DNA from 2 places in the Streptomyces sp. NPDC055966 genome. Region 2 is predicted to be linked to the other one. Evidence: predicted binding sites of a transcription regulator. Region 2 holds the regulator's gene; the other holds the start of a gene.

Region 1 (3,372 bases), on a different contig from region 2:
TCGCCCAGCTGACCGGTCAGGGTCAGCCCCGCCGCGCCCGTCTCCGGGTCGGCCAGCGACGCCTCCACGAAGAGGACGTCGCCGCCCGCTCCCGTGACCGCGAGGCCCGTCGCCACGCCCGGCACCGACGTACGGCGCTCGGCCGGGTCCTGGGCGGACTCGGGCACGTGGTGCGGACGCCCGAGCAGACCGCGCAGGTCCGCGTCCCGGACGGTGAACGGCAGCTCCCGCTCGCCGAGTTCGTGCTGCGCCGCGACCTTGCGGAGCAGGCGGGCGATCGAGCGCTCCAGGGTACGGACGCCCGCCTCGCGCGTGTACTCGCCGGCGAGCTTGCGCAGCGCGCCCTCGTCGATCGTGACCTCGTCCTCGCGCAGGCCGGCCCGCTCCAGCTGGCGCGGGAGCAGGTGGTCCCGGGCGATGACGACCTTCTCGTCCTCGGTGTAGCCGTCGAGCCGCACGATCTCCATCCGGTCGGCGAGCGCCTCCGGGATGGCCTCCAGGACGTTGGCGGTGGCCAGGAACACCACGTCGGACAGGTCGAGTTCGACCTCCAGGTAGTGGTCCCGGAAGGTGTGGTTCTGCGCCGGGTCCAGGACTTCGAGCAGGGCCGCGGCCGGGTCGCCGCGGAAGTCGAAGCCCACCTTGTCGATCTCGTCCAGCAGGACCACCGGGTTCATGGACCCGGCCTCCTTGACGGCGCGCACGATCCGGCCGGGCAGCGCGCCGACGTACGTACGCCGGTGGCCGCGGATCTCGGCCTCGTCGCGGACGCCGCCGAGCGCGACGCGGACGAACTTCCGCCCCATCGCGTGGGCGACACTCTCTCCCAGGCTGGTCTTTCCGACACCAGGCGGACCGACCAGGGCAAGCACAGCACCGCCACGTCGGCCGCCGATGACGCCGAGGCCGCGCTCGCCGCGCCGCTTGCGCACGGCCAGGTACTCGGTGATCCGCTCCTTCACGTCCTCCAGGCCCGCGTGCTCGGCGTCGAGGACCGCCTTGGCGCCCTGGATGTCGTAGGCGGAAGCACTGTCGTCAGTCCGCTCGTTCCAGGGCAGCTCCAGGACCGTGTCGAGCCAGGTGCGGATCCAGGAGCCCTCCGGGGACTGGTCGCTGGACCGCTCCAGCTTGTCGACCTCCTTGAGCGCGGCCTCGCGGACCTTCTCGGGCAGGTCGGCGGCCTCGACGCGGGCGCGGTAGTCGTCGGACTCCTCGGCCGTGTCCGTGCCGTCGCCGTTCAGCTCGCGCAGCTCCTTGCGGACGGCCTCCAGCTGGCGGCGCAGCAGGAACTCGCGCTGCTGCTTGTCGACGCCCTCCTGGACGTCCTTGGCGATGGTCTCGGCCACGTCCTGCTCGGCGAGGTGGTCGCGGAGCTGCTGCGCGGCGAGCCTGAGCCGGGCCACCGGGTCGGCGGTCTCCAGCAGTTCGACCTTCTGTTCGATGGCGAGGAACGGTGAGTATCCGGAGTTGTCGGCGAGCGCGGAGACGTCCTCGATCGCCTGGACGCGGTCGACGACCTGCCAGGCGCCGCGCTTCTTCAGCCAGTTGGTGGCCAGCGCCTTGTACTCCTTGACGAGGTCGGCGACCTGACCGGGCAGCGGCTCGGGCACGCTCTCCTCGATCCGGGCGCCCTCGACCCACAGGGCCGCGCCGGGCCCCGTGGTGCCCGCGCCGATCCGCACCCGGCCGCGGCCGCGGATCAGAGCCCCCGGGTCGCCGTCGGCCAGCCGGCCGACCTGCTCGACCGTACCGAGCACACCGGTCTTGGCGTACGTGCCGTCGATGCGTGGCACCAGCAGCACCTGGGGCTTCCCGGGCGCCGACCGGGCGGCGGCCTGTGCGGCCTCCACCGCGGCCCGCACCTCGGCGTCGCTCAGGTCCAGCGGAACCACCATGCCGGGCAGCACGACCTCGTCGTCGAGCGGCAGCACGGGCAGTACGAGCGTGAACGCCGTGGACTCAGCAGCCATGATCTCCCCTTCGGCAGTCAACTTGAGCTATGCCGACTCAACCTCTGGGCAGGGGCTGGTGTTCCCCCCACGTGTTCGCTGTGAGCGATCAGGAGGTGACGTAGAGATCCATGCAGGTGAAAGCAGTGAGAGGTCAGACCGCGCGGGCCCAGCGGCGCACGAGGGGCCAGCTCAGGACGCCTATCGTCAAAGCGATCAGGTGGCCCCAGTCCGTCATCGGGTCCACGAACTCGGCCAGGTCGTTCAGCAGCAGCCCGGCCACCACGGTGAGCAGGGGCCAGCGGAACCAGGGGCGGAGCAGACCGGCCAGGGAACCGATGCTGGCGGCCACGCCGAAGCTGATGCCGTAGTCGAGGCGGTGCAGGGACGTGGCCGGGAGATGGCCCGCCAGGACGGCGAGGCCCACCGGGACCTCGGTGGCGAGCGTGGCCAGGACGTGCCCGGCCAGGAAGACACAGGCCGCGCGCCCTCCGCCTATACGCCGCTCCAGCGCGGTGAGCACCAGCACGAAGGCCGCGCTGTACGGCGAGAGGATCCCGCCCGCGATCCACAGCGCGCTCGCCAGGAGCACCACCGCGGGCGACTGCACCAGATGGGCCACGTCGGTGCTGGAGCCCTGGTAGAGCGTGTTCATCAGGCCGGGGTCGGCCACGGCCGCGACGGCGGAGGTGACGGCGAGGAGGGCCGCGTAGCCGAAGGTGAAGGGCGTGGCGGCCGGGGTGGGCAGCAGCCGCCACAGCCGGGCGGCCGGGACCGGACGCGGTGCCCCGACGGGCACGGGAGCCGCCGGCGCGGGGCCGAGCGTGGCGGAGGGAGCCACCGGCTCGGGGCCGCGCTGGCGGGGCATGCCGTCCAGGAGGCCCTCGAACACGGGGGCCGGGACGACGGCGGCACCGTCGGACAGGGGCGTGCCCGCCGGGGGCGGGGACGCGGCCGCCGCAGGGCCCGTCGCGGTCCGTTCCACGATGAGGCACTCCTTCCGTCGCGCCCACCATTGAGGCTCGACCGGCCGCATGTCTATGACCGACGCCACGCGGAAGCCGATTCTCAGCAACCTCCTACATTCCGCTCGCGTCCGCACCCCGGCGTACGCCCCTCGGACGAGTACGTCGCACCGGGGCCGCGCCACCGTCATCCGCAATTCCCGTACCCGACAGGACACGTTCAAGCAGGATGGGGGCATGACTGCCGCGTACGACACTCCCGTGGTCCTCGACCGGCGTGACGGCCCGTACGGCGAGGTGGTGCTGCGCAGACACGGCGCGCTGCTCCAGATCATCGCCAACGGGTGTTTCCTGATGGACACCTCCGACGGCCGCTCGGAGCGGCTGCTGGTCGACGCGGCGTACGACGCGCTGGACGGGCGGCCGGGGCCGGCGCTGCTGCTCGGCGGGCTGGGCGT
Region 2 (3,372 bases):
ACCGGTCGCCGGCCGCGCACAGTCGGTCGGCGCCGTGTGGATGCTCCTCCGCCCCGCGCCCGGCCATCGCCCATTTCACCCCCGGTGTGCTGCCACTTCCGCAGCGCAACTATGCGCGGCGCCGACCGGGTCCGCAACACGGCTCTCTCCGACAGGGCTGCCATAAACGGACGTTATGCCCGGATATCGACCGGGCTCCGGCTCTCGCCTGCGCAGGAAGACGAACGGGCGGACGATGAACGGGCGGAAGGCGAACGGGCTGAAGGTGAACGCCGGCGCGGTGCCCGCTACTTCAGACCGATCGCCGTGCACGCCGCCTTGAACTTCACCGTGCAGATGTCGCCCACGGTGTAGATGCCGTCCGAGATGACCGTGGACTTGATGTTGCTCTTGGTCAGCGCGATCGGCTGGATCAGCTTGGCCGGGATGTTCTTGGTGGTGGGACTGTCGGCCTTGTCCTGGGTGAGGGCGTCGAACTGGATGTCCTTGCCCTGGACCTTGGCGACGGCCATCTGGGCCGCGGCCTGGGCCTCGTCCGGGTAGGACTTGTAGACGCTCATGTACTGCTCGCCGGCCACGACCCGCTGGACGCCCTCCAGCGAGGCGTCCTGGCCGGTGATCGGCGGCAGGGAGGTGACGCCGGCCGCCTCCAGGGCCTTGATGACGCCGCCGGCCATGTCGTCGTTGGCGGAGTAGACCGCGGCGATGTTGTTCTTGCCGATCTGGCCGATCGCCTTGGCCATGTTGGCCTCGGCGTTCTCCGGCTTCCAGTCGGTGGTGTCGTACGACGCGGCGATCGTCACCTTGCCGTTGAGCTCGGAGAGCGCGCCCTGCTTGAACTGCTTGGCGTTCGGGTCGGTGGGCGAGCCGTTCACCATGACGATCTTGTCGGAGGTGTCGGCGTGCGAGCCCAGCGCCTCCAGCAGGCTGCGGCCCTGCACCTCGCCGACCAGTTCGTTGTCGAAGGAGACGTACGCCTCGATCGGGCCCTCGGCGAGCCGGTCGTAGGCGATGACCGGGATGCCCGCGTCCTTGGCCTTCTGCACCTCGGGAGCGATCGCGTGCGCGTCGACCGCGTCGAGCAGGACGACGTCGACCTTGTCGTCGATCATCGTCTGGAGCTGCTGGGCCTGTCTGGACGCGTCCGCGCCGGCGTTGGCGTACTCGACCTTGCCCCGCTTGTTGGTGAGCTCGGCGACCTGGGACTTGATGATGGGGTAGTCGAACTTGTCGTAGCGGGTGTTCGTCGTCTCCGGCAGCAGCAGGCCCACGGTCAGGTCGTTGCCCTTGCTCGGGCTCGCGCTCGCCCCGCCCCCCGTCGCGTTCAGCATGCCGCAGCCGGCAAGCGAGAGGGTCATCGTGGACGCGGCCACGGTTATGGCGATACGGCGCATGCGAGGGCTCACTTCAGGTGCGTTTGAGGTGTCTGAAAAGACAACGCGGAGGGCATACCCGGCGTCAAGAAGAACTACTTAACGAGTGCGCAACACCACGCTCCGCTGCACCTGTGAAGGAGCAGCGGAATCACCTTCAAACGCCCTTTACGGACCCTCCATCCAAGGGGAGTTCATGAGAGGGCAAAGAAAGGGGCCCGGAATCCGGGCCCCTTTCGGAGATGTCTGCGTGCGGACGCGTCAGTCGTTGCGCTGCCGCTTCGGCCGCCACACCACCAGCGCGCTGGTCTGCTGCACCTCCTGGTACGGCACCAGGTCGCGGCGGTAGGAGGCGTGGACGGCGGCCTCGCGCTGCTGCATCGCGGCCGCCGCGCCGTCCAGGGCCGCCTCCAGCTCCGCGACGCGGGACTGGAGCGCGACGACCTGGTTCTCCAGTTCGATGATGCGCTTGATTCCGGCCAGGTTGATGCCCTCGTCCTGCGACAACGCCTGCACCTGGCGGAGCAGTTCGATGTCGCGGGCCGAGTAGCGGCGGCCCCGGCCCGCGGTGCGGTCCGGGGAGACCAGGCCGAGCCGGTCGTACTGGCGCAGCGTCTGCGGGTGGAGTCCGGAGAGCTGGGCCGCCACCGAGATGACGTAGACCGGGGTCTCCTCGGTCAGTTCATACGGGTTACGTCGACGGCCGTCCATCTCTCTCAGTCTCCCTTCGCCGCCTCGAACAGCTCCGCCCGCGGATCCTCGCCCGCGGTCGCCTCGCGATACGCCTCCAGCGCATCACGAGCCTTCCCCGACACGTCCTTCGGGACACGCACCTCGACGGTGACCAGCAGATCGCCGCGGGTGCCGTCCTTGCGGACCGCGCCCTTGCCGCGGGCGCGCATCGTCCGGCCGTTGGGCGTGCCGGGCGGCAGTTTCAGGGTGACGGCCGGGCCGCCGAGGGTCGGCACCCGGACCTCGCCGCCGAGGGCGGCCTCGGCGAACGTGACCGGCACGGTGACCGTGAGGTTGTCGTCCCTGCGCCCGAACACCGGGTGCTCGCCGACGTGCACGACCACGTAGAGGTCGCCCGCCGGTCCGCCCCGCTCGCCGGGCGCGCCCTTGCCGCGCAGCCGGATCCGCTGCCCGTCGGTGACACCCGCCGGGATGCGGACCTGCATCGTGCGGGACGACTTCGCCCGCCCGCTGCCCTTGCAATCCGCGCAGGGGTGCTCGGCGATCAGACCGCGGCCCTTGCAGTCGGGGCAGGGGTCGGTGAGCGAGAAGCCGCCGCCCGAGCCCCGCGCGACCTGGCCGGTGCCGACGCAGGTCGGGCACACGCGCGGTGTGCCGTTCTTGTCGCCGGTGCCCGAACAGGCCTTGCAGGGCGCCTGGGAGGACATCCGCAGCGGCACCGTGGCGCCCTCGATGGCCTCCGTGAAGCTGAGCGTCACCTCGGTGTCGATGTCCTGGCCGCGGCGCGGCTGAGTGCGGGTCGCACCGGTGCCGCCGCGGTTGAACAGGCCCCCGAAGACGTCACCGAGCCCGCCGCCGAAGCCTCCGCCCTGGGTGGTGGTGCTGCCCGCGCCTCCGAAGAGGTCGCCCAGGTCGAAGTTGAAGGAGCCGCCGGCGCCCGGCCCGGGGCGGAAGCCGCCGTTGCCGAACAGGGCGCGCGCGTCGTCGTACTCCTTGCGCTTCTTCGGGTCGCCGAGCACGTCGTTCGCCTCGGAGATCTCCTTGAAGCGCTCCTCGGCCTTGGCGTTGCCCTTGTTGGCGTCCGGGTGGAACTCGCGGGCGAGCTTCCGGTACGCCTTCTTGATCTCGGCCTCGGTGGCGTCCTTGGGGACGCCGAGGACCTTGTAGAAGTCCTTCTCGATGAAGTCCTTGGTGCTCATCCCCGACGTCCCTCCTTCCTGTCTGCGGTGATGACGTCAGCCCTCCTCCGGGCCACCGTTCTCCTTGTCGTCGCCGGCACCGGCCTTCTTCGCCTCGGACGTGTCCT

Evidence for each region. Region 2 encodes HspR, which represses chaperone genes until heat shock. Its sites were predicted from a motif close to TTGAGNNNNNNNNNCTCAA; they were not measured.
Region 1: the regulator HspR is predicted to act here: its motif matches at 1,993-2,011, upstream of lon (endopeptidase La).

Annotation. Positions count from the first base shown of each region.
Region 1 covers NZ_JBHJYK010000008.1:262,428-265,799, reverse strand. The annotation lists gene lon (endopeptidase La) at 1-1,970, opposite strand, end outside; gene ACFC8N_RS19415 (rhomboid-like protein) at 2,104-2,934, opposite strand; gene ACFC8N_RS19410 (spermidine synthase) at 3,152-3,372, shown strand, end outside.
Region 2 covers NZ_JBHJYK010000004.1:440,118-443,489, reverse strand. The annotation lists gene ACFC8N_RS11795 (LuxR C-terminal-related transcriptional regulator) at 1-67, opposite strand, end outside; gene ACFC8N_RS11790 (substrate-binding domain-containing protein) at 288-1,394, opposite strand; gene ACFC8N_RS11785 (heat shock protein transcriptional repressor HspR) at 1,635-2,084, opposite strand; gene dnaJ (molecular chaperone DnaJ) at 2,090-3,265, opposite strand; gene grpE (nucleotide exchange factor GrpE) at 3,302-3,372, opposite strand, start outside.